DNA from 3 places in the Allobrachymonas denitrificans genome. Region 2 is predicted to be linked to each of the others. Evidence: predicted binding sites of a transcription regulator. Region 2 holds the regulator's gene; each other region holds the start of a gene.
What was found. Region 2 encodes NrdR, which represses ribonucleotide reductase genes. Its sites were predicted from a motif close to CACNANATNTNGTG; they were not measured.

Region 1: KKQ75_RS11605 (ribonucleoside triphosphate reductase) is a predicted target of NrdR. The motif match lies at 2,571-2,584, and genes of this name have one in related genera.
Region 3: KKQ75_RS08980 (ribonucleoside-diphosphate reductase subunit alpha) is a predicted target of NrdR. The motif match lies at 2,648-2,661, and genes of this name have one in related genera.

The regions. Positions count from the first base shown of each region.
Region 1 covers NZ_CAJQUA010000001.1:2,461,216-2,470,948, reverse strand. The annotation lists gene KKQ75_RS11615 (tetrathionate reductase family octaheme c-type cytochrome) at 1-1,080, opposite strand, end outside; gene gshB (glutathione synthase) at 1,482-2,456, opposite strand; gene KKQ75_RS11605 (ribonucleoside triphosphate reductase) at 2,631-4,673, shown strand; gene nrdD (anaerobic ribonucleoside-triphosphate reductase) at 4,824-5,018, shown strand; gene KKQ75_RS11595 (anaerobic ribonucleoside-triphosphate reductase activating protein) at 5,008-5,721, shown strand; gene KKQ75_RS11590 (benzoate/H(+) symporter BenE family transporter) at 5,757-6,965, opposite strand; gene gatB (Asp-tRNA(Asn)/Glu-tRNA(Gln) amidotransferase subunit GatB) at 7,059-8,516, opposite strand; gene gatA (Asp-tRNA(Asn)/Glu-tRNA(Gln) amidotransferase subunit GatA) at 8,521-9,733, opposite strand, start outside.
Region 2 covers NZ_CAJQUA010000001.1:486,386-496,118, reverse strand. The annotation lists gene KKQ75_RS02320 (DUF349 domain-containing protein) at 1-895, opposite strand, end outside; gene KKQ75_RS02315 (lytic transglycosylase domain-containing protein) at 1,530-2,597, shown strand; gene glyA (serine hydroxymethyltransferase) at 2,939-4,183, shown strand; gene nrdR (transcriptional regulator NrdR) at 4,271-4,720, shown strand; gene KKQ75_RS02300 (DsrE family protein) at 4,806-5,198, opposite strand; gene KKQ75_RS02295 (glycine cleavage system protein H) at 5,200-5,619, opposite strand; gene KKQ75_RS02290 (type II secretion system protein N) at 5,654-6,430, opposite strand; gene gspG (type II secretion system major pseudopilin GspG) at 6,552-6,998, shown strand; gene KKQ75_RS02280 (prepilin-type N-terminal cleavage/methylation domain-containing protein) at 7,060-7,566, shown strand; gene gspI (type II secretion system minor pseudopilin GspI) at 7,578-7,982, shown strand; gene KKQ75_RS02270 (PulJ/GspJ family protein) at 8,054-9,007, shown strand; gene gspK (type II secretion system minor pseudopilin GspK) at 9,009-9,733, shown strand, end outside.
Region 3 covers NZ_CAJQUA010000001.1:1,920,664-1,930,396, reverse strand. The annotation lists gene ffh (signal recognition particle protein) at 1-377, opposite strand, end outside; gene KKQ75_RS08995 (cytochrome C assembly family protein) at 500-1,336, shown strand; gene KKQ75_RS08990 (PP0621 family protein) at 1,490-1,744, shown strand; gene ampD (1,6-anhydro-N-acetylmuramyl-L-alanine amidase AmpD) at 1,863-2,441, shown strand; gene KKQ75_RS08980 (ribonucleoside-diphosphate reductase subunit alpha) at 2,846-5,809, shown strand; gene KKQ75_RS08975 (hypothetical protein) at 5,860-6,114, shown strand; gene KKQ75_RS08970 (ribonucleotide-diphosphate reductase subunit beta) at 6,239-7,387, shown strand; gene KKQ75_RS08965 (histone) at 7,571-8,437, shown strand; gene KKQ75_RS08960 (carbohydrate kinase family protein) at 8,653-9,558, opposite strand; gene prmA (50S ribosomal protein L11 methyltransferase) at 9,732-9,733, opposite strand, start outside.

The DNA of each region.
Region 1 (9,733 bases), 2.0 Mb from region 2:
CGGCTTGTCGCCGTGGCAGGACTGGCAGGTGGCAGCGTTGCGGCCGCTCATGCCGTCCCCGCGGATGCGGGCGCCGTGCGGGTCGGAGGCCGTCATGTTGATGCGGCTGCCGGCAATCGCGTGCGAGTCGGCCTGGTGGCAGGTGGCGCACTGGAAGCCCTGGCCGCCCTTGGCCTTGCTGGCCATGTGCACATCGAGCGCCTTGTCGGCCTTGTTCAGCGAAGTGTCCAGATCACCGTGCTTGACGCCGTCACCACCGCCGCCCAGGAAGTGGCAGCTGCCGCAGGTGCGGTTGCTGGTCTTGCCCACATGCTGGGCCACCAGGGCCAGGTCCACCGGTTCGATGAACTTGCCGGAGCCGGGCGGGTTTTCGGTGCGCACCACCGGCACTTCACCACCGGTGCCGGGCATCTTCTTGTAGCCGCCCAGGGTGTTGTGACAGACCAGGCAGTCGACCTTGCTCTGGTCCTTGAAGTCGAAATTCTTGTCCTTCCAGCCATAGCCGATGTGGCACCCCTGGCACAGCGGCTCGTTAGAGCGGTTGCCGATGCAGAAACCGTTGAGCATGGTCTTCTTGCCCAGCACCTGGCCGGTATCGGGGTTGGTGTAGTCCCAGGTCCAGTGGCGCGTGCCCATGACCTGCGTGGCGGCCTCGGTGTGGCAGCTCAGGCAGACCTTGGTTACTTCGGTACCGCTGGCGAAGGGGCCCTGCAGCTCCTTGAACTTGGTGTGGTCAGCCGTGCCCTTGGTGGGCATCTTGATGTTGGGGGCAGCCTTCCAGGTGCCTGAAGCGGCAGAGGCCGGCGCAACCGCAGCCGATGCCGGCGTGGCCGCGACGGAGGCCGGCTGGCTGGCAGGTGCGACCTTGGGCGCAGCGCTGGCAGCGGCGCTGGCGGGCTGCTGTGCCTGCAGGCCCGGTGCGGCCACCAGGGCAAACAGCAGTCCCAGCAGCGGCAGGCTGCGCTTGGGCTGCAGGAAGCGGGAAACCGGCTGGCCGGGCCCCTCCTGGCGGAGTGCCCGGCTGCTGCGCGCTGCCGAGGCGCGCCAGGCCGAGAGAGTGGCTGAAAGTCTGGATGGCATATGGCACCTGTTCCTTTACTGAACCGCTTTCCGCATCCACGGAAAGCCGAACCTCATCAGAAGTTGGAACGCCTGCACATGCATCCGGCACCCAGTGATCTGTCGCACACACTACTGCAGGTGTACCGCTTTCACAGGTTCCAGTATGCCAGCCGGAAGCAACCTTTTGGGTGCCACCCACGGTTTACCAAAAAATATTTTTACATTTTATAAACCATTTGCTTACAAAGGGTATTTCCAGCGTTGTGTTTTGTGCGCAAACGGGCAGAAAGCCCGCGCTGTGCCATGCTTTCCCCACTAATTCAGTGCGGAATCAAGCGACCCGAGGCTTGCCATGGGGCAAAGACCGGGCCGTCAAGAGACTTTCATTCCCTTGTCACAAGGATGCATTCTTTTGTATATCAGGTATTAACGGCACGTTCCAGTGCATCGATGAACAGCGCCGCCACGTTGCACTGCATCTGGTCGTTGATTTCCTGGAAGCAGGTGGGGCTGGTCACGTTGATCTCGGTGACTCTGGTGCCGATGATGTCCAACCCGATCAGCAGCAGGCCGCGCGGTGCCAGTTCGCGCCCGATGGCGCGTGCCGTGGCCATGTCGGCCTCGGTCACCGGCTCGGCCACGCCCTTGCCGCCGGCGGCCAGGTTGCCGCGCACTTCGCCCCCTTGCGGAATGCGCGCCAGGCAGAACGGCACCGGCTCGCCATCGATGATCAGCACGCGCTTGTCGCCCTCGGCGATCTCGGGCAGGAATTTCTGCACCATCAGCGTACGCGTGCCGCCCTGATTCAGGGTATCGATGATGCTGCCGAGGTTCAGGCCGTCGGCACCCACGCGGAAGATGCCCATGCCGCCCATGCCGTCCAGCGGCTTGAGGATGATGTCCCTGTGCTCGGCATGGAAGGCGCGCACGTCCGCCTCGCGCCGCGTGACCAGCGTCGGTGCAATGAATTGCTCGAACTCGAGAATGGCCAGCTTCTCGGAGTGTTCGCGCAGTGCCTGCGGCTTGTTGAATACGCGCGCGCCCTCGCGCTCGGCCTGGCTCAGCAGGTGCGTGCAGTAGAAGAATTCGCTGTCGAAGGGCGGATCCTTGCGCATCAGCACCGCGTCGAAGTCGCGCAGCGCCGCCCGGCGCCGCTCGCTGCCCGACTGCACGGAACGGAACCACTGTGGCCGCTCTCCGGTCAGGATGATGTCGCGCACCGCGCCCGTGACCAGGCCGGCCGACCTGGCCGAGTGCGCGCTCCAGTGCAGGTCGCGCGGCTCGCACACGCTGATGCGGTGCCCGCGCGCCTGCGCCTCGCGCATCATGGCAAAAGTGGTGTCCTTGTAGATGACGAAGGACTCGATGGGATCGGCAACGAAAAGCAGGTTCATGCCTGCAGTTTACGCGGAGCTTTGCCCTGCAGGCAGACAAGGGGTTTCCCTTTTTGCTGCAAGCGTTCGGTACCCGGCAATGATTTCCATGTGACAAAGTTTGATTTCGATCAATACCACATCTAGTGTTTGATATCTATCATCCACCACACATATAGTGTTCAGGTGGAAATCATGGAGATCACAACCCCGACCACACTGCCCGCGGCAGTGATTCAGCGCAACGGCCAGAGCGCTGTTTTTGATGCCGCTCGCATCCGCTCGGCGCTGCAGCGCGCCGGCACTGCCAGCGGCGAATACGGCGCTGACGAAGCCGCCCTGCTGGCCGCCCAGGCCGTCAAGGTGCTGGCGCACCGCTTTGCCGGCCAGAGCCCGCAGATCGAGCAGATCCAGGATGTGGTGGAGCAAACCCTGATTGCCGCCAACCACCTCGCCACCGCCCGCGCCTACATGGCCTACCGCCAGCAGCACGCCACCCTGCGCGCCGACCGCGAAACCCTGGTGCATGTGGAAAGCTCCATCAACGAATACCTCACGCGGGCCGACTGGCGCGTCAACGCCAATGCCAACCAGGGCTACTCGCTCGGCGGGCTGATCCTGAACGTGTCGGGCAAGGTCACGGCCAACTACTGGCTGTCGCACGTCTATCCGCCCGAGATCGGCCAGGCGCACCGCGATGGCGACTTCCACATCCACGATCTGGACATGCTCAGCGGCTACTGCGCCGGCTGGTCGCTGCGCACGCTGCTGCACGAAGGCCTGAACGGCGTGCCGGGCAAGGTGGAGTCGGCGCCGCCGCGACACATGTCTTCGGCGGTGGGGCAGATCGTCAACTTCCTCGGCACGTTGCAGAACGAATGGGCGGGCGCGCAGGCGTTTTCCTCCTTCGACACGTACATGGCACCCTTCATCCGCAAGGACGCCATGTCGTACGCCGAGGTACGGCAGTGCCTGCAGGAGCTGATCTACAACCTCAACGTGCCCTCGCGCTGGGGCACGCAGACGCCATTCACCAACCTCACCTTCGACTGGACCTGCCCGGAAGACCTGCGCGAGCAGATCCCCGTGATCGGCGGCGAAGAGATGCCCTTCAGCTATGGCGAGCTGCAGGTCGAGATGGACATGATCAACCGGGCCTACATGGACGTGATGATGACCGGCGACGCCAAGGGCCGCGCCTTCACCTTCCCGATCCCGACCTACAACATCACGCCGGACTTCCCCTGGGAGAGCGAGAACGCCGGGCGCCTGTTCGAGATGACGGCCAAGTACGGCCTGCCCTACTTCCAGAACTTCATCAACTCCGAACTTTCGCCCAACATGGTGCGCTCCATGTGCTGCCGCCTGCAGCTGGACCTGCGCGAGCTGCTCAAGCGCGGCAACGGCCTGTTCGGCAGCGCGGAGCAGACCGGCAGCATCGGCGTGGTCACCGTCAACTGTGCACGCCTGGGCCTGCTGCACGCGGGCGACGAGCCGACCTTGCTGGCCGCGCTGGACCGTTTGCTGGAGCTGGGCTGCCAGAGCCTGGAAATCAAGCGCAAGCTGATCCAGCGCCTGATGGACCAGGGTTTGTTCCCCTACAGCAAGCGCTACCTGGGCACGCTGCGCAACCACTTCTCCACGCTGGGCGTGAACGGCATCAACGAGATGGTGCGCAACTTCACGCAGGATGCGCACGACATCACCAGCCCCTGGGGCCACGACTTCGCCCTGCGCCTGCTCGACCATGTGCGTGCGCGCATCGTCAGCTTCCAGGAACGGACCGGCCATCTGTACAACCTCGAAGCCACGCCAGCCGAAGGCACCACCTACCGCTTTGCGCGCGAGGACCGCAAACGCTGGCCCCAGATCCTGCAGGCCGGCACGCCCGAGCAGCCCTACTACACCAACTCCTCGCAACTGCCGGTCGGCTTTACCGACGATCCGTTCGAGGCGCTGTCCCGGCAGGAGGCGCTGCAGTCGCGCTACACCGGCGGCACCGTGCTGCATCTGTACATGGGCGAGCGCCTGTCCAGCGGCGAGGCCTGCCGCGAACTGGTGCGCCGCGCCCTCACGCGCTTTCGCCTGCCCTACATCACCGTCACGCCTACCTTCTCTATCTGCCCGGTGCATGGCTATCTGGCCGGCGAACATGCATTCTGTCCGAAGTGCGATGCCGAGCGGCTGGCGGAGAAACGCAAGCGTCTGCAGGAAACGGAAGCACTGCCTGATGCCTGATGCCTGATGCCTGATGCCTGATGCCTGATGCCTGATGCCTGATGCCTGATGCCTGATGCCTCAGGCCGACTACCGGCTGCGGGTTTCAGCTGTAGACCCGTTGCCTTGCATACCGCCCTCTTTTATCCACCCCCAAAGAAAGGACCTCCCATGTCTCACACCTCCACCTTGTCCGCCGCAACCGTCCAGCTGGAAGACCACGAGCGCCAGCCCTGCGAGGTCTGGACCCGCGTGATGGGCTACCACCGTCCCGTGGCCAGCTTCAACATCGGCAAGCAGGGGGAGCATGGCGAGCGCCGCTTCTTTGCCGAAGCCACTGCCCGTAGCTCCACGCATGCGGATTGAGCTGCACATACCGGCTTGCCCGGGCACGGTTCCGGCAACGGCGCTGCGTCTGGGCGGCCTCACGCCGCTGACCACGATCGACTTTCCGGGCCGGCTGGCCGCGGTGCTGTACTGCCAGGGCTGCCCCTGGCGCTGCAGCTATTGCCACAACCCGGAACTGCTCCCTGCCGACACGCCGGCGCAGCTATCCTGGAGCGATGCCCTCGGCTTTCTGCAGCAACGCCTGGGCCTGCTCGACGGTGTCGTGTTTTCGGGCGGCGAGCCGACGCTGCAGGCAGCCCTGCCCGCGGCGCTGCAAGCCTGCCGAGAGCTCGGCCTGCAGACCGGGCTGCATACTGGCGGCATGTATCTGCCGCGGCTGGTCACTGCCTTGCCCCTGCTGGACTGGGTGGGCCTGGACATCAAGGCGCTGCCCGCGCGCTACCCTTTCCTCACCGCCACGCCCGCCAGCGGCAGCAAACCCTGGGAAGCGCTGGACTGGCTGCTGGCCAGCGGCATCGACCATGAGGTGCGCACCACCTGGCATGCCGGCCTGTTTGATGTGGAAGAGCTGCTGCAACTGGCCCGCGCCCTCTCGGACCGTGGCGTGCAGCAATGGGCGCTGCAGGAGTGCCGCAGTGCCGACGCACCCCTCTGGACCTTGCAGGACGAGCAGCTGGCCGAGCTCAACACCCTGTTCGCGCGTTTTACGCTACGGCGTTAAGTGCGCATGGGAGACAGTCTGGCCAGCAAGCAAGGTCAGACCCGGCGCCGCGGCGCGTAATCCTGGATCAGCAGCGCCACCACCCCGGCCACCACACCCCAGAAGGCCGAACCCACACCCAGCAGCTCCACGCCGCTCAGCGTGACCAGAAAGGTGATCACAGCCACCTCGCGATGGCTCTGCTGGTCCAGCGCCAGCATCAGGCTGGTGCCAATGGTCGAGAGCAGCGCCAGGCCGGCAATCGCCTGCACCAGTTGCTCCGGAAACGCCACCAGCAGCCCCGTCACCGCCACGCCGAAAATCCCGATCACCAGCATCCACAGCCCCCACACGACAGCGGCCATGTAGCGCTTGGCCGGATCCGGATGCGCCTCCGGCCCCATGCAGATCGAGGCGGTGATGGCGCTCAGGTTGAGCGCATAGCCGCCCAGCGGCGCCAGAATCAGCGAAGCGAAGCCGGTCATGGTGATCAGTGGCGACACCGGCATGTCGTAGCCGGCCGCACGGATCGCCGCCACGCCCGGCAGGTTCTGCGAGGCCATGGTGACAATGAACAGCGGCAGCGCCAGGCTGACGATGGCCTGCAGGCCGAACTGCGGATAGGTGAATACCGGCTGCGCCAGTCCGATGTGCACCGAGGACCAGTCCAGCATGCCGCGCAATGCCGCATATGCCACACCCGCCAGCAGCGTCCAGACCACCGCATAGCGCGGGCTGAAGCGCTTGCCCGCCAGATACACCAGCAGCATGGCCACTACCAAACCGGGCTCGGTACCCGCCGCGCTGAAGGCCTGCATGGAAAAACGCGCCAGCACGCCGGCCAGCAGCGCCGCCGCCACTGCCAGCGGAATGCGGTGCATGATGCGCTCGAACCAGCCGCTCACGCCGGACAGCGTGATCAGCAGCGAGCTGACGACAAAGGCGCCCACCGCGTCTGCAATATGGAACTGCCCGCCGGCGGCAGCCGTCGCCAGCACCACAGCGCCCGGCGTGGACCAGGCAATCATCACCGGCTTGCGCAGCCAGAGCGAGGGCAGCAGGCTGGTCAGGCCGCAGCCGATGCACAGCGCCCAGATCCAGGACGAAATCTGGCCTTCGGTGGCGCCGAATCCCCGGGCCGCACTGAAGATGATGGCAATCGAACTGGTGAAGCCCACCAGCGTCGCGACAAAGCCCGCCGTGAAGGCGGTCAGGGAAAAATCTGCCCACCACTGGCGTGGCGAGAGGTGCGAGGCCCAATGCATAAGAAAGTGATGCTGCGTGCGCCGGCGGAACCTTCCGCCGGGTCAATGCGAATTGTGACAGAACGTAGCCCGCAGGCGAATCCGTCCTTGTACTTAGCCCAGCTTCTGCTTGAGCAGCTGGTTCACCTGCCCCGGATTGGCCTTGCCCTTGCTGGCTTTCATCACCTGGCCGACCAGGGCGTTGAAGGCCTTGTCCTTGCCGGCCTTGTACTGCTCGACGTTGCCGGGGTTGGCAGCGATCACCTCGTCGATGATCTGCTCCAGCGCGCCGGTGTCATTCATCTGCTTCAGGCCCTTGGCCTCGATGGTGGCGTCCACGTCGGCGGATTCGCCGGTCCACAGCGCTTCGAACACCTGGCGGCCGGCAGCGTTGCTGATGGTGCCATCGGCAATGCGCTGGATCAGCTTGGCCAATTGTCCGCTGCCGACCGGGCTCTGCGTCACGTCCTTCTCGTCCGCATTCAGGCGGCGCGACAGTTCGCCCATGACCCAGTTGCTGCTCAGCTTGGGCTGGCCGCTGGCCCGGGCGGTGTCTTCGAAGTAGGCGGCCACCTCGCGGCTCAGCGTGAGCTGGCTGGCGTCGTATTCGGGCAGGCCGTAGTCGGCCACGAAGCGCGTCGCCATGGCGCGCGGCAACTCGGGCATTTCGCCCTTCACCTGCTCCACCCAGTCGCGCGCGATCAGCAGCGGCGGCAGGTCGGGGTCGGGGAAGTAGCGGTAGTCGGCTGCGTCTTCCTTGGTGCGCATGGCGCGCGTTTCGCCAGTATCCGGATCGAACAGCACGGTGGCCTGCTGGATCGCGTGGCCGTCCTCGATCTGCTCGATCTGCCAGCGGATCTCGTAGTCGATCGCCTGCTGCATGAACTTGAAGCTGTTCAGGTTCTTGATCTCGCGGCGCGTGCCCAGCGGCGCGCCCGGCTTGCGCACGCTGACGTTGGCGTCGCAGCGGAACGAGCCTTCCTGCATGTTGCCGTCGCAGATGCCGATCCAGGTCACGATCTTGTGCAGTTCCCTGGCATAGGCCACGGCCTCTTCGGTGCTGCGCATGTCGGGCTCGGTCACGATCTCCAGCAGCGGCGTGCCGGCGCGGTTCAGGTCGATGCCGCTCTGGCCGTGGAAGTCCTCGTGCAGCGACTTGCCGGCGTCCTCTTCCAGGTGCGCGCGCACCAGGCGCACGGTGCGCGGCTCGTCACCCACATAGAAGCTGACTTCCCCGCCCTGCACCACCGGTATCTCGAACTGGCTGATCTGGTAGCCCTTGGGCAGATCCGGGTAGAAATAGTTCTTGCGCGCAAAAATGCTGCGCGGCGCGATGTGCGAACCCACGGCCAGGCCGAAGCGGATGGCGCGGTCGACCGCGGCGCGGTTCATCACCGGCAGCGTGCCGGGCAGCGCCATGTCCACGGCGCATGCCTGGGTGTTGGGTTCGGCGCCGAAGGCGGTACTGGCGCGGCTGAAGATCTTGCTCTGGGTGGAGAGCTGGGCATGCGTCTCGAAGCCGATCACGACTTCGTAGCCCTGCACCAGCAGCGACTTGGATTGTTGGGTCATGGTGTCAGACTCCCTCGGGCGTGCGGCTGTGCCAGTCGGTGGCTTGCTGGAAACGGTGGGCGGCGTTGAGCAGACGGCTTTCCTGCAGGTAGTTGCCGATCAGCTGCAGGCCGACCGGCATGCCGCCATTGCCGAAACCGACCGGATGGCTCATGCCCGGCAGGCCGGCCAGCGAGGCCGGCAGGGTGAAGATGTCGGCCAGGTAATCGTCCAGCGGATCCTTGTCGGCGCCGATCTTCCAGGCCACGCTGGGCGCGGCCGGGCCGGCGATCAGGTCGCAGTGCGCGAAGGCCTGCTGGAATTCGTTGGCGATCAGGCGGCGGATCTGCTGCGCCTTCAGGTAGTAGGCGTCGTAGTAGCCGTGGCTCAGCACGTAGGTGCCGGTCAGGATGCGGCGCTTGACCTCGTCGCCGAAGCCCTCTTCACGCGTGTTCTCGTACATGCTAGCGAGGTCGGTGAAATCCCTGGCGCGATGGCCGAACTTGACGCCATCGAAACGGCTCAGGTTGCTGCTGGCCTCGGCCGGGGCGATGATGTAGTACACCGGAATGGAGACTGGCGCGGTGGGCAGGCTGATTTCGCAGATCTTGGCGCCAAGCTGCTCGTACTGCTTGAGCGCGACCTCGATGGCTGCGCGCACGTCGTCATCCAGGCCTTCGCCGAAGAATTCCTTCGGCACGCCGATGCGCAGGCCCTCGATGCTGTCGTTCAGCTTGAGGCTGAAGTCTTCTGCCGGCACATCGAGCGAGGTGGAGTCGCGGTCGGCATCCACGCCGCACATGGCGCTCAGCAGCAGCGCGCAGTCTTCGGCGGTCTGCGCCATCGGGCCGGCCTGGTCCAGGCTGGAGGCGTAGGCCACCATGCCGTAGCGGCTGGCGCGACCGTAGGTGGGCTTGATGCCGGTGATGCCGCAGAAGGCCGCGGGCTGGCGGATCGATCCGCCTGTATCGGTGCCGGTGGCGGCCGGGGCCAGGCGCGCGGCGATGGCGGCCGAACTTCCGCCGGAAGAGCCGCCCGGCACGCGCGCCACGTCCCAGGGGTTGTGCGCCTTGGCATAGGCCGAGTTCTCGTTGCCCGAGCCCATGGCAAATTCGTCGCAGTTGAGCTTGCCCAGCGTGACCATGCCGGCGCCATCGTCCTGGCCGCCCTGGTCGCGGTTGCCGAAGCCCAGGCGCGCCACCACGGTGGCATCGAACGGGCTGCGGTAGTTTTCGAGC
Region 2 (9,733 bases):
TGAGTGCTGCCGGTTCGCCCGCCGGCTCCGCAGCCTCGGCAGGCGCCACGTCCTCGCCACGCAGCACGCGCAGTTCGTCGGCCCATACAGGTACCGGAGGCAGCGGACGGGAAGCATCCTCGACAGCGGCACGGGTCTGGCCCAGCGCATCCTCGAAGGCACGCACCACCAGCTGCAATTGTTCAATTGCGCTTTCCAGTTGCGTCACATGCTTGGGATCGACGCTCTGCCAGGCGGCATCCTGCTGCAGCGCCTGCGCCTGCTCGCGCCAGTGCGCCACATCGGCATTCAGGCTGGCTTCGGCGGCATCGGCCTCCTTCCAGCTCTTGGTGGACAGCACCTCGATGCGCTGCGCCAGCAACACGGCGGCTTCGCGGTGCACCTGCACGCGGGTCTGCAGGTCCTCGATGGTCTTGATGCGCTCAGCCAGCTGCAGCTTGAGACTGGCCAGCGGCTCCTTGCTCAGCGGTGCGCCGGCCTTGGCAGCATCCCGCTGCCACGCCATGGCATCGGCAATATTGAGCTTGGCCGTCTGCAACAGTTGCTCGGCCTTGGTGCCCCACTCGGCTGCCAGCAGTTCCTGGCCCTTGCTGCGCTTGATTTCGTCCAGCTTCTCGCGCAGCGCCTTGGCCGCGCCCTTGTCGCGCGCGCTCAGTTCCTTGAAGACTTCCTGCATGTTGGCCAGCTCGGGCTCGGTGGCGAGCCAGGCACGCACGCGGGCGGCGCGCTCGCCCGACGTGGCGGCGGAGAACACGCCCCCGGTCAGGGCATCGAGCGGATGCGCGGACTGGCGGCCGGAAGTGGAGGAGGAAGCGCTGGCTTCCGGGCCCCCTGCGGGGGTGGAATCATTGGATTCGGCTTCGGGGCCGGCTCCAAATAGTGGAAAGCGGATCATGTCAGTAGTCGTTTGTGTCGTTCCGGAAATGGAAAATGCCGCGCACGACGGCATCGGGACTATTTTGCCCGGTTTTTCATGGTGTTGTCATCCGCCAACGCTCCGGAGCCGAAAGACAGACGCAGAAACCGGCACCCCGGAACACGTTGCGCGATACCAAACATTACATTTCTTGCAAGTTTTGCCTGCGGAACGTCTCACCAGAGGCAAACCGCATGGAAACAGGGCCCGACAACTCCCGCAACTGCGGCCCGAAACATGGGGAAAACCCGGCCAATCATGGCCATCCAGAGCGCCAAATCATTCCTGAAAGTAATAATGTTTGTGTTGTTAATGCTTGACCGGTAATTAGCGGCCTTTCTAGAATTCGCTGATTCTGCGCATTGCCTATTTTTTCATCGGCTTGCGCCCGTGCAGGCGGACACCTTGCACTGAAGAACCCATGTGCCGCTGGCCAGCCACTTGAGATAGTGAAGCCCCGCAGCCCTGCTGCAGAACCGGCACCGCAGTCCGCCCGCAACCCGATCAGCATCCGCGTCCGTGGGTTGGACGATGGATTACCGAGGATCCGCGCTTGACCGCCGTCTCCACAACCCCTGATTCCACCCTGGCCTCCCGCTCGGATGCCGGTGACATGACTTCCTGGAAGCACCCGCTGCGCAAGCTGGGGCGCGCATTCTTCACGGTCACCCACAGCAGCATGGCTCTGGTGGGCATTGGCGCCGTGCTGTCTGCCGGCGTGCTGGCTGCCCAACCCGAGTTGCGCGACGACGCTGCCGCCCATGTGCTGGGCTGGCTGCAACCGGCCGAGAACGGACAGGCTTCCATCGACAGCCTGCCGGAGGATGCGGCCGCCACATTTGCCAGCGCAGCATCTGCGGTCGAATCCACGCCGGTGATGCAGGCCAATGCAGCCGAGGGCCGCTTCCCGGCGACCGATCCCGGCGACCTGCCACGCCAGCAGGCTGCCGTCACCTACTGGATCAGCAAGAAATACCGCGTGGCTCCCGAGCCGGTGGGCCTGCTGGTAAAGGAAGCCTTTGCCGTCGGCAGCCAGGAAAAGATCGACCCCTCGCTGATTCTGGCGATCATGGCGATCGAATCCAGCTTCAACCCCTTTGCCCAGAGCACCGTGGGCGCCCAGGGCCTGATGCAGGTGATGACCAAGATCCATTCGGACAAGTATGCCCATCTGGGCGGCAACCTGGCCGCGTTTGATCCGGTGAGCAACCTGCGCGTAGGCGTGAAGGTACTCAAGGAAACCATTGCGCGCGCCGGTTCGCTGCGCGGTGGCCTCAAATACTATGTGGGCGCGGCCAATCTGCCGTCCGACCAGGGGTATGGCGACAAGGTGCTGGCCGAATACGCACGCATCCAGGCTGTGGCCCAGGGCCGCACCGTGGCCGCCAACGCGCAGGTTCCGGTGAAAGAACCGCAGACGCCCGCAGCCAGCAGCGTGAAGACCGCAGCCGCCAAGCCCCAGGCCGACAATGCCGATGGCCGCAAGCGCGTGCAGATCGCCGCTGCGCCGATGCAGGCCAGCTTCAGCAAGCGCAGCACGCCGTCCGTGGATGGCAGCGCACCGCTGGTACAGCGTGCCCTGGCCTCCAGCAACCTGAAGGGCGAAGGCGCCCGTCGCCTGGAACTGGCGCGCAATGACAGCCGCGCCGACACCACCACGCAGGAACTGCAGGCGCAGTAAGAGCCCCTGGAGGGTCCTTTCACGGGCCGCCGGCACGCCACGCAATTGAAATAAATTCGTTGCAGACCGGCTTCGCATCCGGCCCTTCAGGGTTCAAGCGCAGGCCGGATTCCGCTACACTTGAGCCCGTGCACGACTGGCGATAGGCATCAGGCCCTGTCCTGATGCCGACGTGGATCCGGCCGCCATGCCACCCGCATGCGCAGCGCCATCACCACGGGGGAGTGCGCCATTGCCTGCAGCCGCGCTTGCGCCTGCACCGATGCTTTTGCCGTTCGCCTGGGCAGCCCTGACGCCGCATCCCGCGCAGGGGTCAATCTCCTTTTGACGAAAGACTGCCAATGTATCAGCGCAACATCCTGATTGAACAAACCGATCCCGAACTGTGGGCTGCCATCCAGGCCGAGAACCAGCGCCAGGAAGACCACATCGAGCTGATCGCCAGCGAGAACTACGCCTCCCCGGCCGTGATGGCCGCGCAGGGCACCCAGCTCACCAACAAGTACGCCGAAGGCTACCCGGGCAAGCGCTACTACGGTGGCTGCGAATATGTGGACGTGGCCGAGCAACTGGCCATCGACCGCGTGAAGCAACTGTTTGGCGCCGAAGCCGCCAACGTGCAGCCGCACTGCGGCGCCTCCGCCAACGAGGCCGTGTTCCTGGCCTTCCTCAAGCCCGGCGATACCATCATGGGCATGAGCCTGGCCGAAGGCGGCCACCTGACGCACGGCATGGCGCTGAACATGTCCGGCAAGTGGTTCAACGTGGTGAGCTACGGCCTGAACGACAAGGAAGAAATCGACTACGACGCCATGGAGCGCAAGGCCCATGAGTGCAAGCCCAAGCTGATCATCGCCGGTGCCTCCGCCTACAGCCTGCGCATCGACTTCGAGCGCTTCGCCAAGGTTGCCAAGGACGTCGGCGCCATCTTCATGGTGGACATGGCCCACTACGCCGGTCTGATCGCCGCAGGCGTGTACCCCAACCCGGTGCCGCACGCCGACGTGGTCACCTCCACCACGCACAAGAGCCTGCGCGGCCCGCGTGGCGGCATCATCCTGATGAAGGCCGAGCACGAGAAGGCGATCAACAGCGCCATCTTCCCGGGCCTGCAGGGTGGCCCGCTGATGCACGTCATCGCCGCCAAGGCCGTGGCCTTCAAGGAAGCGCTGAGCCCCGAGTTCAAGGCCTACCAGGAACAGGTCGCGAAAAACGCCGTGGTGATGGCCGAGACGCTGACCCAGCGCGGCCTGCGCATCATCAGCGGCCGTACCGAAAGCCACGTGATGCTGGTCGACCTGCGCAGCAAGGGCATTACCGGCAAGGAAGCCGAAGCCGTGCTGGGCGCCGCCCACATGACGATCAACAAGAACGCCATCCCGAACGACCCCGAAAAGCCGTTTGTGACCAGCGGCGTGCGTATCGGCACCCCGGCCCTGACCACGCGTGGCTTCAAGGAAGAAGAAACCCGCATCACGGCCAATCTGATCGCCGACGTGCTGGACAACCCGCGTGACGAAGCCAACCTGGAAGCCGTGCGCGCCAAGGTGGCCGAGCTGACCCGCCGCTTCCCGGTTTACGGCTAAGCTGGCGCATGCCAGGGCGCTTCGGCGCCGCCTGCTTCCTGTGGGGAGATGGCGGCACGAGGCGCTTTTTCTTTTCGGGAGACTGCCATGAAATGCCCTTTCTGCGGCCACAACGACACCCAGGTGGTGGAAACGCGCCTGTCCGAGGAAGGCGATACCATTCGCCGTCGCCGCAAGTGCGGCCAGTGCGAAAAGCGCTTCACCACCTATGAACGGGCCGAAGTGACCATGCCGGTGGTGGTGAAGAAGGACAGCCGTCGCGTGGAGTACGACAAGCGCAAGCTGCAGGCCTCGTTCGCGCTGGCGCTGCGCAAGCGCAGCGTGAGCACCGAGCAGGTCGATGGCGCCATCAGCCGCATCGAGGAAAAGCTGCGCACCCTGGGCGAGCGCGAAATCGCCAGCCACCAGCTGGGCGAGCTGGTGATGCGCGAACTGAAGAAGCTGGACAAGGTGGCCTATATCCGCTTTGCCAGCGTGTACCGCAGCTTCCAGGATATCGACGAGTTCACCGCGCTGGTGGATGAAGTCAGGAAATAAGGCGTACGGGCACCCGACGTGCGGTAGCCGGCGTGAGCCCTGTTCAAGGAAGAAACGCGCGGTTCCAGCAGGAAATCGGGCCCATTCAGAACACCAGCGTACGCCAGCGCAGATTGGCCGCACGCGCCATGAACTGCACCGCCCCGCCGTGCCCAGTGCATTCGGGGATCAGGCCATGCGGATCGATGGCGTGGGCACGCAGCGCGTCGGTGCATGCCAGGATGCGCGCACCCAGGGCCACTGCCTCGCGCATGGCGCTGGCGATATTCTTCTGGTGCATGGGCGCCTGCAGCGCTTCCGCCACGCCGGGCACCAGCAGGCGCACGCTGCCGGCCGTGCAGTAGATTTCTACCGGAACGTCCATGGCTGCGGCCGCAGCGGCAAAGAAGAATGGCGTGTGCAGCAGTTCCGGCTGCTCCGGACTGGCGGCCCAGAGCAGGATGGCGATGCCGTCGGCAGCATGATCCACATAGCCCATGTCAGAACTCCAGGCGGTGCAGCCAGGCATGGTGGCGCATGGCGGGCAACACGGCTTGGCCATGCAGCAGGTGCTGCTGGTCGTGCTCCCAATCCGTCAATCGCATGCGCACCAACCAACCATCGCCATAGGGCTGCCGGTGCACCAGTTCGGGCTGTTCTTCCAGCAGCGGATTGACTTCGATCACCTCACCCGTCACGGGCGAACGCACGGCAACGATGGATTTCGCCAGTTCGACCACGGCGATCGAATCCCCCTGCTTCACGAGGGAACCGGCGCGCTTGGGCCGGCACATGTAGATATCGCCGGCCAGGGCGATGCCGAGCGAGGTGATGCCGATCGTGGCCACGCCGCCGTCCGCAATACGCGCCCAGACCTGCTGCTCGATCAGATAGTGCAACTCCTCCGGGCAGTGCGCCATGGCTGCGACGGCTGCTGAGGGAAGCCCGGCCGCATCAGTCATCCCTGCGCCTCGGTTCGTCGTCATCGCCCGTGGCGCCGATGTTGCCCTGGGAGGTGGTGGCCTGCACCGTGGCCGATGCACCGTCGCCGACCGTAGCCTGAACCGTGGCATTGGCCTGTCCCGCGTTGCGCGAGAACCGGCCTGCCAGGGAGCCACCCTGCGCGGAAGGCAGTGTTTGCAGCGGCTGCGGTGCCACCTGCACCTGGGGTGCGACCGGTTGCACCGGCGTGGCCGAAGATCCGTGCGGCGGCACACCGCCTGCCAGATTGGCACCGGTTCCGGCAGCTGCAAAACTCAGCTCCATCGCCCGCCCGCCCTTGGCCTGCAGGCGTGCGGAGCGCCGTCCCACGGCCTCCAGCGTCCAGCCATCGGCAACCTCCTGCCCGGCGCGGAACGGCCGCCCGGGCTGGCCATCCACGGCAATCACGGCAATGCCGGTGCCGAACTGGTTGGCGACGGCGCCCTGCAGCACGAAGCGGCCGCTGCCGCCATCGGGGGTGGCTGCAGCTTCGGCAGATTCCGCAGGCGGGGGGGCATCCGAATATCCCAGCAGCCGTGCCAGCAAATGGTCATCCGCATGCAGCGCGGTATCTGCTACCAGGGCGCTCACCCCGCCGCCCTGACCACGCGAGCCGAGCAGCCAGAATGCCAGCGCACCCGCCACCAGCAACCAGACCAGCAGTGACAACAGGCGGACACCCCAGCGCTCGCGCAGGGACAGCCCTTGCAGCGCGGCGACAGGAAAGGAAGGCAGGGTCAAGGCAGACATTGCCGCATTATGCGGCAAGGTGATACGGCGACCTGTGCAGAAAAGCCACGTGTCACTGTTTTGCCCCAAAGTGCCGCTAGCATTGTCCGGTTGCGATCCCGATTGACTGAAAACACTTCCCATGTCTGACCGAATCTCCCGCTCCAGCCGCCAGCACCGCGCCCAACGCGGCTTTACCCTGATCGAACTGATGGTGGTGCTCGTCATCATCGGCGTGCTGGCCGCGCTGGTGGTGCCCAACGTGCTGGGCCGCGCCGACGATGCGCGCGTAACGGCCGCCAAGACCGATGTCAACAACCTGATGCAGGCGCTCAAGCTTTACAAGCTCGACAACCAGCGCTATCCCAGCGCCGAGCAGGGCCTGCAGGCGCTGGTGACCAAACCTGCTGCCGCCCCCGTGCCCGCCAACTGGAAGCCCTACCTGGACAAGCTGCCCACCGACCCCTGGGGCAAGGACTACCAGTACGCCAACCCCGGCATCAAGGGCGAAGTGGATGTGATGTCCTTCGGCGCTGACGGCCAGCCGGGCGGGGAAGGCAGCAACGCGGATATCGGCAGCTGGCAGTAAGCGACTGATGGCCGGCTGCTGCGCAGCGGCGCTCTTTCCGATGTCGCGTGCATTGAGCCCCATGCCTCGCAGGCGTTTATTGTCCGTATCGGCACAAGCTGCGCCGCGTAGGCGGCTGCGCGGCTTCACCCTGATCGAATTGCTGGTGGTGCTGGTCATCATGGCGATTGCCACGGCCGGAGCCACGCTGACATTGCGTGATTCCGACCACACCCGCATCGAACGCGAGGCAGACCGGCTGGCAGCGCTGCTGGAAGCGGCGCGGGCGCAATCGCGCGCGAGCGGCATTCCGGTGCGATGGCAACCGGCGGGGGATGGTTTTGTCTTTGCCGGACTGCCCGAAACCAGCACTCAGCCCCGCGAGTGGCTGGCTCCGACGCTGGTGCTATCCGGCGGCACGGCGCAGACGCTGCGCTCGGAAAACATCGAATTGGTGCTGGGCCCGGAGCCGGTATTGCCGGCGCAGACGCTCACCATCGCCATCGCCGGCAAGCCGCAGATGCGGCGCACGGTGGCCACCGATGGCATCCGGCCCTTCCGGCCGGTGGTGGAAGGGCCGGCACCATGAGTCCTTGCCGCATGCCTCCGTCGTCCCATCACAGCCGCCAAGGCGGGCCCACTGCTGCCAGTTCGGCGCAAGGCGGCTTTACGCTGATCGAGGTGCTGGTCGCGCTGGCCATCGTGGCGATTGCGCTGGTTGCCGGCGGCCAGGCCACGCAAGCGCTGGTGAGCCATGGCCAGCGCCAGAGCGACATGCTGCTGGCGCAGATCTGTGCCGAGAACCAGTTGGTGGCCATGCGGCTGTCGAGGGTGTTTCCGCCGGTGGGCGACAGCGAAGTGGCCTGTCCCCAAGCCGGCGAGGAGCTTACCGTGAAGATCACCGTGATGCCCACGCCCAACCCCAACTTCCGCCGCGTGGATGCGCATACGCACAAGGGTGCGCTGCCGCTGTACCGGCTGTCGACCATCATGGGGCGTTTGTGATGGTTGTTGATCGTCCGGCGCGTCTGCGGCACGTGCGGCCGGCCTTGCATCACTACCGGAGCCGAGCGGTATTGCGGACCAGCCCGGCCCGGCAGAGCGGTTTCACCCTGATCGAGCTGATGGTGGCCATCGGCATTCTGGCGCTAGTGGCCCTGCTGAGCTGGCGCGGGCTGGACGCCATGGTGCGGGCGCAGCAAGGCACGCAAAGCCGCAGCGACCAGATCGCGGTAGTGCAGACGGCGCTGGCGCAGTGGCGCGTGGATCTGGATGCCATGTTGCCCAGCGCCGGCAGCAGGCAACCGGTGCTGGACTGGGACGGGCAGACCCTGCGCGTCTTGCGGCTGGCCAGCCCCGAGACGCAGACGGCAGCAGAAACCGGCGCAGGACAGGCGCAACAATCCTTGTGGACGCCGGCGACCATCGTGGTGGCCTGGACGCTGCGCAGCGCTTGCCCGCGCAGCCCGGCGGAGACCTCCTCCGGGGAAGCTGCCAATGGTGCCGTTCCCGGCTCCTGCTGGATGCGCTGGCAATCTCCCCAGTTGCGCACCCATGGCGAACAGCAGCAGGCCTGGCAGCAGGCTGCCAGCTGGGGATCAGGCGCGCAAGGCGAGGCTGCAGGCTCGCAGGTGATGCTGCCCCTGCAGGCCTGGGAGGTGCTGGGCTATCGCGATGATGCCTGGGGGCCAGTCAAAGGCCTGCCCGTGGGCAGCGCACCAGCCGGTGGTGCTGACGGTGCTGACGGTGCTGACGGTGCTGACGGTGCTGACGGTGCTGACGGTGCTGGCGGTGCTGGCGGTGCTGGCGGTGCTGGCGGTGCTGGCGGTACTGGCGGTACTGGCGGTACTGGCGGTACTGGCGGCATTGGAGGCGCCGGTGGTGCGGGCAGCGGAACGCCGGGTGCTGCACCCAACCCTGTTCCGGACGGCCTGCGCCTGCAACTGACGCTGCCCGGCCAGGGCACCGGAATCGCCGGCAGCCTGACGGTGGACTGGCTGCAGCCTACCCTGACGCGGGAGCGCAGCTGACATGCGCAAACGCCTCCTTATCCGCCAGATCATGCGTCGCTCAGCGCGAGGCCCGCAGCGCCAGCGCGGCGCCGCCCTGCTGCTGGCCATGCTCACCGTCACGCTGGTTGCCGCCTTTGCCGCCGCGGCCGTCTGGCAGCAATGGCGCAGCACCGAAATCGAGACTGCCGAGCGCGCCCGCCTGCAGTCCGGCTGGATTCTGGCCGGCGCACTGGACTGGTCGCGCCTGATCCTGCAGGAAGACGCGCGCCAGGGCGGTCCCGATCACCTCTCGGAGCCCTGGGCTGTGCCGCTGATGGAAGCACGCCTGTCCACCTTCCTGGCCGCCGAACGCAACATCACGGTGGATGCCAGCAACCTGCCCGATGATGCCTTCCTCTCCGGCCAGATCGAGGACGCGCAGGGACGCTTCAACCTGCGCAACCTGCTGCGCAACGGCCAGCCGTCCGAGGTTGACAGGCAAACGCTGCAACGCCTGTTCGTGAACCTGCGGCTGCCGGGCACGCAGGCCGAGGCTCTGGCCACCCAGTGGCTGCGCGCCGCCCGGGCAGAACAGCAAGGCCCCGGCAGCGAGCCCGGTGCACCGCTGCTGCCGGCCCGGCTGCAGCAACTGGCCTGGCTGGGGGTGGCACCCGAACTGATCCGCCAGCTGGCACCACACGTCACCATCCTGCCCGAACGCACCAGCATCAATGCCAATACCGCCAGCGTTGAAGTGCTGAGCGC
Region 3 (9,733 bases), 1.4 Mb from region 2:
TCGATCAGGTATTTGGCCAGCTTGCCGGTCGTCGTGGTTTTACCGGCACCCTGCAGACCCGCCATCAGGATCACCGCCGGCGGCTGCACCGACAGGTTCAGGTCGCTGATGCCCTCGCCCATGGTGGCGGCCAGCTCGCGGTTGACGATGCCGACCAGCGCCTGGCCCGGCTTGAGCGAGCCCAGCACCTCCTGGCCCATGGCCTTGTCCTTGACGCGGGCAATGAAGTCCTTCACCACCGGCAGCGCCACGTCGGCCTCGAGCAGGGCCATGCGCACCTCGCGCAGCATGTCCTGCACGTTGCTTTCGGTGATGCGCGCCTGGCCGCTCAGGTTCTTGACGAGGCGCGAGAGTTTGTCGGTGAGTGCGGAAGCCATGGGGCAGGGCGCTTTCGGAAGGGGGTGTACGGCCAGGCGAGGCGGCGGGCAGTCGGCGGGGATTTGACACGGAGCAAACCCATCCGCTACAAGCCATGGCCGGAGAAGATAAACTGTAGTCCATGATTGTAGCCAGTGCCCAGTCTTACGTCCCCATATTGACCTTTGCCAGCGCGGCCGCCTATCTGGCTGCAGCGGGTGTGTGTCATGGGCGGGCGAAGCTGAGCCGCACCGGCGCCGTCCTGCTCGGCGTGGCGGCCCTGCTGCATGCCGTAGTGATCGGCCTCGGGCTGACCAGTCCGCCGCGCTTCGGTTTCGGCCCGGCCCTGTCGATGACGGCCTGGCTGGCCTTGCTGGCCTATGCGGTCGAAAGCATCAACTACCCGCTGATGCAGTTGCGCTGGCGACTGGCCGTCACCGGCGCGGTTACCGTGCTGCTGGCCTGGCTGTTTCCCGGATCGCCGCTCAAGTCCGCCACTTCCGAATTGCTGCCGCTGCACCTCGCGCTGGGGCTGGCTTCCTACGGCCTGTTTGCCGTCGCGGTCTGGCACGCCTGGCTGATGACGCGCGCCGAAGCCCGCATGCGCGAAGGCCCGGCCCTGCTGCGAGACGAAAGCGCTGACGAGGGGCCGAAGATGCTGCCCCTGCTCACGCTCGAACGGCTCACCTTCCGCTTCGTCACGCTGGGCTTCGTGCTGCTTACCATCACTATCCTGCAGGGCTGGTTCTACAGCGAGCACCTGTATGGCGCAGTCACCAGCAGCCACTGGCGCTGGAGCCACAAGACCATTTTCTCCCTGCTGTCCTGGGTGGTGTTCGCGGCCCTGCTCTGGGGCCGCCACAGCCTGGGCTGGCGCGGTCAGCGTGCGGTGCGCATGGTGTATGCCGGTGCCGGCCTGTTGCTGCTGAGCTATGTAGGCTACCACTTCATGCTGGAGGTGGTGCTGCACCGTGGCTGATCATCTGTCGCATGCGCCGCACTGGCGCCAAGTCCTGCCTGCCGACGCACCATTTCCCGTAGCGGGTGTGCGCGGCATTGCACCGTCATTCCCTTACCCCGCTGTGAGCCCGTGCATTGCCGCACGCAGTCAGCAGCCAACCCGAACACAGCGATGAAATACCTGGTGGTGCTGGCGGTCGTCGCGATCGCCTTCTGGATCTGGAACAGCAACCGCAAGGATGCCTTGCGCGAGCGCCGTGCCGCGCAGGCGCCGCGCGTGCCGCAGGCCACGGTGCGCTGTGCCCACTGCGGTGTGCACGTGGTGCGGCAGGACGGGGTGCAGCATGACGGCCAATGGTTCTGCAGCAAGGAGCATGCGCGCCTCGGCGCACGCAGCCCGGCGGAACACAACGGGGTATCGTCATGAAGAGGCCGCCAGGGAGCGCGGCTGCTCGTCGGGCTCCATCGGCTCGGCATACACTGGCAGCTCCCCAGACCCCTGCGGAGCGCCTGACTCCGGCAGCAGGCATCCCCAAGGCGGCCGCATGAGACAGCCTCTGTGGAACCGCGGCTGGTATCGCCACGCCGCCCATCAGCCCTCGCCCAACTTCGGCCCGCGCCCGCAAGGCGCGTGCATCGACCTGCTGGTCGTGCATTCCATCAGCCTGCCACCGGGGCAGTACGGTGGCCCCGAAGTGCTGCAGCTGTTCGCCAACACGCTCGACTGGGACGCCCATCCCTACTTCCAGCAGATCCGCGGGCTGGAAGTGTCCAGCCATTTCCTGATCCGGCGCGACGGCAGCCTGTGGCAGTTCGTCAGCTGCGATGACCGCGCCTGGCACGCAGGTCCCTCCTGCTGGCGCGAACGCAGCAACTGCAATGACGATTCCATCGGCGTGGAGCTGGAAGGTCTGGAAGGCGATACCTTCGAGCCGGCCCAGTACCAGGCGCTGGCCGAACTTGGCGAAGCCATCCGCCTGCAGTACCCGCTGGCCCATGTGGCCGGCCACGAACACATCGCACCCGGCCGCAAGCAGGACCCCGGTCCCGGCTTCGACTGGCCGCGGCTGCAGCAGCTCACGCACTGGCCGCGGGAATGGTTTCCTGAGCAAGTTGCACCCTGAAATTTCAGAGTAATCAAGCCCTGATCTGCGCAGAAAAAGCCGCACTGCACGGGCCTGCTGACGCCTGTGCGCCCCCTTGTACACAGCCTGTTTCAGCGCCTCCCCCTATTTTGAGGCAAGCGCTTTCCACGTGGGAGAGAGGGCGGCCCTGTTTTGTCCAAAAAACAGTCAAAAACACCACCAATAGCGTTTCTATCTATGATCGACACTAGATATGTGGTTATGATTCCCCTCACGCGCTTTCCACTCAACCAGCCGCGCACCTCCGCCAGACAGGGCGACAGGCGGCGAGGGCAGGGCGCGGCACCCTTGCAGCGCAGTGCAATCCGGGTGCCGTCCCGGTAGGGCAAGCAGCCCCCATTCTCCGCAGCCGTTGCGCCGGCCGCTCCCAGCAGGAAGTCCCGATGTCCGCCACCCTCGCTCCCAGCACGTTCGCCGCAGCCACGCCGTTCCAGCCGGTGCATGGCGCCCCCAAAGCCAGCAGCGACTCCCCTTACGCCCACTACCAGATCATTCGCCGCAACGGCGCCGTGGTGCCGTTCGAGCCGCAGAAGATCGCCGTTGCCATGACCAAGGCCTTCCTGGCCGTGCATGGTTCGCAGGGCGCTGCCTCCAGCACTGTGCGCGAGGTGGTCGAGCAGCTCACGCAGGGCGTGGTCAAGGCGCTGCTGCGCTCGCGCCCCAACGGCGGCACCTTCCACATCGAGGACGTGCAGGACCAGGTAGAGCTGCAGCTGATGCGCAGCGACTACCACGAGGTGGCCCGCGCCTATGTGCTGTACCGCGAAAAGCGTGCGCAGGAGCGCGCCCAGCAGCAGGCGCAACAACAGGCCGTGGCCCCTGCGCCCGTGCTGCACGTGCTGGACAACGGCATCCGCACCCCGCTGGACGAAGCCGCGCTGCGCACCCTGATCAGCACCGCCTGCACCGGCCTCGGCGCCGACGTGCAGCCCGACGTCATCATCAGCGAAACCGTGCGCAACCTCTACGATGGTGTGCCGCTGGCCGAAGTGCACAAGGCCGCCATCCTGGCCGCACGCACCAGGATCGAGCTCGACCCCGACTACACCTACGTCACCGCCCGCCTGTTGCTGCATACCATGGCACGCGAAGTGCTGGGCGAGGAAGTTACGCGCGAGCAGCTGGCCATGCGTTATGCGGACTACTTCCCGCAATTCATCAAAGAGGGCGTAGAGGCCGAACTGCTCGACGAAAAGATGCTGCAGTTCGACCTGAAGCAGCTCGGCGCCGCCCTCAAGCCCGAGCGCGACGACCAGTTCGACTACCTCGGCCTGCAGACCCTGTACGACCGCTACTTCCTGCACGTGAAAAAGCGCCGTATCGAACTGCCGCAGGCCTTCTTCATGCGCGTGGCCATGGGCCTGGCGCTGAACGAAATCGAGCGCGAGGCACGCGCCATCGAGTTCTACGAGGTGCTGTCCTCGTTCGACTTCATGAGCAGCACGCCCACGCTGTTCAACAGCGGCACGCGCCGCTCGCAGCTTTCGAGCTGTTACCTCACGACGGTGCCGGACGACCTGGACGGCATCTACGAAGCCATCAAGGAAAACGCGCTGCTCTCCAAGTTCGCCGGCGGCCTGGGCAACGACTGGACGCGTGTGCGCGCCCTCGGCAGCCACATCAAGGGCACCAACGGCGAATCGCAGGGCGTGGTGCCTTTCCTCAAGGTGGTAAACGACACGGCCGTGGCCGTCAACCAGGGCGGCAAGCGCAAGGGCGCAGTCTGCACCTACCTGGAAAGCTGGCATCTGGACATCGAGGAGTTTCTGGAGCTGCGCAAGAACACCGGCGACGACCGCCGCCGCACGCATGACATGAACACCGCCAACTGGATTCCCGACCTGTTCATGCGCCGCGTGATGGAAAAAGGCCAATGGACGCTATTCTCGCCTTCCAGCGTGCCCGACCTGCACGACAAGTTCGGCGCCGACTTTGAACAGGCCTACGTCGCCTACGAAGAGAAAGCGGCACGCGGCGAAATCAGCCCGAGCAAGACCCTGCCCGCGGTGGACCTGTGGCGCAAGATGCTGTCCATGCTGTTCGAAACCGGCCATCCCTGGATCACCTTCAAGGATGCCTGCAACGTGCGCAGCCCGCAGCAGCACGTGGGCGTGGTGCACTCCAGCAACCTGTGCACCGAGATCACGCTCAACACCAACGACAACGAGATCGCCGTCTGCAACCTGGGCTCGGTCAACCTGCTGCAGCACCTCGCGGACGGCGCCAAGGGCAAGGAACTAGACCACGCCAAGCTGCGCAAGACCATCGCCACTGCGATGCGCATGCTCGACAACGTGATCGACATCAACTACTACGCCGTGAAGAAGGCGCGCGATTCCAACCTGCGCCACCGCCCGGTCGGTCTGGGCCTGATGGGCTTCCAGGATGCGCTGTACGCGCTGCGCGTGCCCTACGCCAGCGATGCAGCGGTGCAATTTGCCGACCAGTCCATGGAAGCCATCTGCTACTACGCCTACGAGGCTTCCAGCGCGCTGGCCGAGGAGCGTGGCCGCTACAGCAGCTACCGCGGCTCGCTCTGGGACCAGGGCATCCTGCCGCTGGACAGCCTGACCCTGCTGGAGCAGGCCCGCGGCGGCTACGTCGAAGTGGACCGCAGCAGCACGCTGGACTGGGAGGCCCTGCGCGAGCGCATCCGCCAGCACGGCATGCGCAACTCCAACTGCGTGGCGATTGCGCCCACGGCCACCATCAGCAACATCATCGGCGTCGATGCCTCGATCGAGCCCTGCTTCGGCAACCTGTCGGTCAAGAGCAACCTGAGCGGCGAGTTCACCATCATCAATGCCGCGCTGGTGCGCGACCTCAAGCGCCTGGGCCTGTGGGACGAAGTGATGGTGATGGACCTGAAACACTTCGACGGCTCGCTGCGCCAGATCGACCGCGTGCCGGAAGACCTCAAGGCCCTGTACGCCACCGCGTTCGAGGTGGAGCCGCAATGGCTGGTCGAAGCCGCCTCGCGCCGCCAGAAGTGGATCGACCAGGCACAAAGCCTGAACATCTACATCGCCGGCGCCAGCGGCAAGAAGCTGCACGACACCTACACCCTGGCCTGGCTGCGCGGCCTCAAGACCACCTACTACCTGCGCACCATGGCCGCCACCCATGCCGAAAAGTCGACCATCAAGGCCGGCAAGCTGAACGCGGTGTCCTCCGATGTGGGCAGTAATGGCATCGCGATGAGCGGCGCCATGCAGACGGGCGCACGGCAGCTCCAGCCGCAGGCACCGGGGTCTGCCAGTGCGGACAACCAGGCGGAACTGCCGCCAGCCGCCACAGACGTGCGCTTCTGCGCCATCGACGATCCGGGCTGCGAAGCCTGCCAGTGAGTTTTCGCGTTGCCGCACCGGCGGGTGCGGCCTTTTCCAGGGAGTCAGCCATGAGCATTGCCTTCATCGAAACCGCGCGTTTCCCGAGCCAGTTTGCAGCCGTCGAATGGTCGGCGGCCGCCAGCAGCCCGGAACTTGCCGTCTACCGCCTGCTGTCCGGCAACTGGCCGCTGGCGCAGGAAGGCGGCGACTACATCGCCATCGAGCCTGCCTCGCAGGCGGTGTACCGCTATTCACCTCAGGGCGGCGTGCAAGGGGAACCGCTCGACCAGCTGCTGTCCATTGGCCCGCATGCCTGGAACTGACGCTGCTGCCAGCCGCCACTCCGACGCCAGCACGCAACACATGCGGATTTTCCCTGTAGGGACGCCAACTTGGCTTTGCCGTAAAGCGCACTTACTTTCATAATCAGAAAACAGGACATTTACCATGCTCACCTGGGACGACGATACTGCCCTCGCAGACGCCTCACCTGCCATTTCTCCTGCTGCCGCGCAACCCCGGTCTGCGGCTGCGGCTGCGGCACTGTCCTCTCCGCAACGGGAGGCGCACGCGCTGGCCCAGCGCGTCAACGCCGCCGACAAGCGCATCATCAACGGCCACACCGACGTCAACCAGCTGGTGCCCTTCAAGTACAAATGGGCCTGGGACAAATACCTCGCCACCTGCGCCAACCACTGGATGCCGCAGGAAGTGAACATGACGCGCGACATTGCGCTCTGGAAGGATCCCAACGGCCTGACCGAAGACGAGCGCCGCATCGTCAAGCGCAACCTGGGCTTTTTCGTCACGGCCGACTCGCTCGCCGCCAACAACATCGTGCTCGGCACCTACCGCCACATCACGGCGCCCGAGTGCCGCCAGTTCCTGCTGCGCCAGGCCTTCGAGGAAGCGATCCACACCCATGCCTACCAGTACATCGTCGAATCGCTGGGGCTGGACGAGGGCGAAATCTTCAACGCCTACAACGAGATCGCCTCCATCCGCAACAAGGACCAGTTCCTGATCCCCTTCATCAACGCGCTGACCGACCCTGACTTCAGCACCGGCACGCCCGAGGCCGACCAGCTGCTGCTCAAGTCGCTGATCGTGTTCGCCTGCCTGATGGAAGGCCTGTTCTTCTACGTCGGCTTCACGCAGATCCTGGCACTGGGCCGCCAGAACAAGATGACCGGCGCCGCCGAGCAGTACCAGTACATCCTGCGCGACGAATCCATGCACTGCAACTTCGGCATCGACCTGATCAACACCATCAAGCTCGAGAACCCGCACTTGTGGACGCCTGCCTTCAAGGACGAGATCCGCGCGCTGTTCCGCGAGGCCGTCGAGCTCGAGTACCAGTACGCCGAAGACACCATGCCGCGTGGCGTGCTCGGCATGAATGCTTCGATGTTCAAGGGCTACCTGCGCTACATCGCCAACCGCCGCGCGACGCAGATCGGCCTGGAAGAACTGTTCCCGAACGAAACCAATCCATTCCCGTGGATGAGCGAGATGATCGACCTGAAGAAGGAGCGCAACTTCTTCGAAACCCGCGTGATCGAGTACCAGACCGGCGGGGCGCTCTCATGGGAATGATGTCGGTCACAATATGAGGTCTTCCTGACCAGCGCGTGGGCCCCAGGGCCGCGCAGAGGCAGGCAGTCCGTTTGAATTCAAGGCGCGCATCCCCGTCGGGGGTGGGCGCCCTGGGTCGTTTCCGGTGTTCCGTGCCGCCGGAAGCGCTGCTTGCCGCACGCTTGAGATCACAAGGAGACCCTGATGGCCACTGCCAAGAAACCGGCTACCCCCAAGAGCACCGCCAGCAAGGCGGACGAGGCTGCCACCCCGACCACCACCGCCGCCAAACCCGCTGCACGCAAGGCTCCGGCCAAGGCGGCAGCGACTGCGGTGAAGGCGACTACTGCGAAGACGGCGGCTGCCGCCAAGCCTGCAACGACAGCCAAGGCGGCTGCGGCGAAGCCCGCTGCGAGTGCGACCAAGGTGGCTGCGGCTGAGGCGGTTGCAACCAAGGCGGCTGCCCCTGTCAAGGCAGCGACCAAACCGGCCGCAGCCAAGCCCGCCGCAAGCAAGACGACCGCTGCCAAACCTGCCGCAGCAGCCAAGTCGGCCGCCAGCAAACCCGCAGTCGCTGAGGCCGCCGCCAAGCCCGCAACGGCCACGACGACTGCTGCCAAGGCAGCCACCGTGAAGAAGGCATCCCCTGCAGCCGCGGCAAAACCGGCTGAGCCCAAGGCAGCTGCGGCGAAGTCTGCCACCAGCAAGACAGGCACCAGCACCAAGTCCGCCGACGCGGCGGCAGCCACCGCCGCGGCCCCGGTAACGAAGAAAACAGCTGCTGCCAAGTCCGCGAGCACGGCCGCCAAGCCTGCTGCCAAGGCCGTGGCGTCCAGGGCGGCTGCACCCAAAGCCGCAGCACCCAAGGCGGCCACCAAGGCAGCGGCACCCAAGGCAGCGGCACCCAAGGCCACAGCACCCAAGGCCGCAGCCATCACGACCGCCACCAAGGTGAGCGCACCCCGCAAAACGGCTGCCGCCAAGGCAAGCCCGGTGAAGGCAGCGCCTGCTGCCAAGACCCAGCTGAATCCGCAAGCCGCCTGGCCTTTCCCGTCTGGCCGCAAGCCCTGAGCGCACGCGCTTCAGGGTCCTGACGAACTGAAGGATCCGGGCTCCGCAGGCAAGCGCGGCGTCCGGCTTTGCCGCCTTCTTCCGCGAGGAGGAGGGCGGCCTTGTTGCGCCCGAAGCTAGGTCAGGCGAATGTGCTCTTCATGGCAGGGCCACAATGGCTCCGTGCCCGTGCCCGTGCCCGTGCCCGTGCCCGTGCCCGTGCTTACGCGCGACGCTCAGTAGCCGGCCACCACCGCCGGATCCACCTGGTAGTTCTGCGGTCCGCGATGGGCTACCTTGAGCGCGCCCATGTAGTTGCCCAGGCGTGCGCAGCGCGCCAGATCCCAGCCCTGCTCCAGCCCGTGCAGCAGCGCGCCGCGCCAGGCATCGCCACAGCCGGTGGGATCGACCACGGCGGCCGGCGCCACTGCCGGCACCAGTTCGCAGCTGCCCTCGCGCCAGACCTCGCAGCCGGATTCGGCTAGCGTCACCACCAGGCCACGCAACTGGCGCGACAGCGCCGCGCGGTCATAGCCCAGCTTCTCGCACAGCAGCAGGGCTTCATATTCGTTCAGCGTGGTCCAGGTCGCCAGATCGATCAGGCGCTGCAGTTCCTCGGCATTGAACATCGGCATGCCCTGACCCGGATCGAACACGAAGGGAATGCCCGCCGCATGCAGCTGCTCGGCATGCTGCTGCATGGCCTCCTTGCCGTTGGGCGAGACGATGGCGACGCCGATCGGCTTGTCCTGCGGCACCGGATTGAGGTGCGCCTGCGCCATGGCGCCCGGGTGGAAGGCGGTGATCTGGTTCTGCCGGTTGTCCGTCACGATGGTGCACTGGGCCGTGTAGCAGTCATTCGCCACCGCGATATGCTCGGTCGAAATGCCCAGCTGGCGCAGGCGCTCCAGATAGTGCCCGCCGTCCTGCCCCACGGTGGCCAGCGGCAGCGCGGTGCCGCCCAGCTGGCGCACGGCATAGGCGATATTGCCGGCGCAGCCGCCGTAGTCGCTGCGCATCTGCGGCGTCAGGAAGGAAACGCTCAGCTTGTCGAGCTGGCCGGGCAGGATGTGCTCGGCAAAATGGCCGCCGAACTCGAGGATGTGGTCAAAGGCGACGGAACCGGAAATCAGGATGGACATGGGTCAGAACGGAAAAAGCCGGACGGTGCCGGGTCATACAAGGAACAGGAAGCGAGGGTGAGCAAGGGAGGCGAGCGACACCCATCTGGCGGGGCCTGCAACAGGAACCATCAGGACGCCCGCATAGTGGGCCAGGTTCGGCGCGCCGCCAGCCTCCGCCGCCAAATTGAGATTC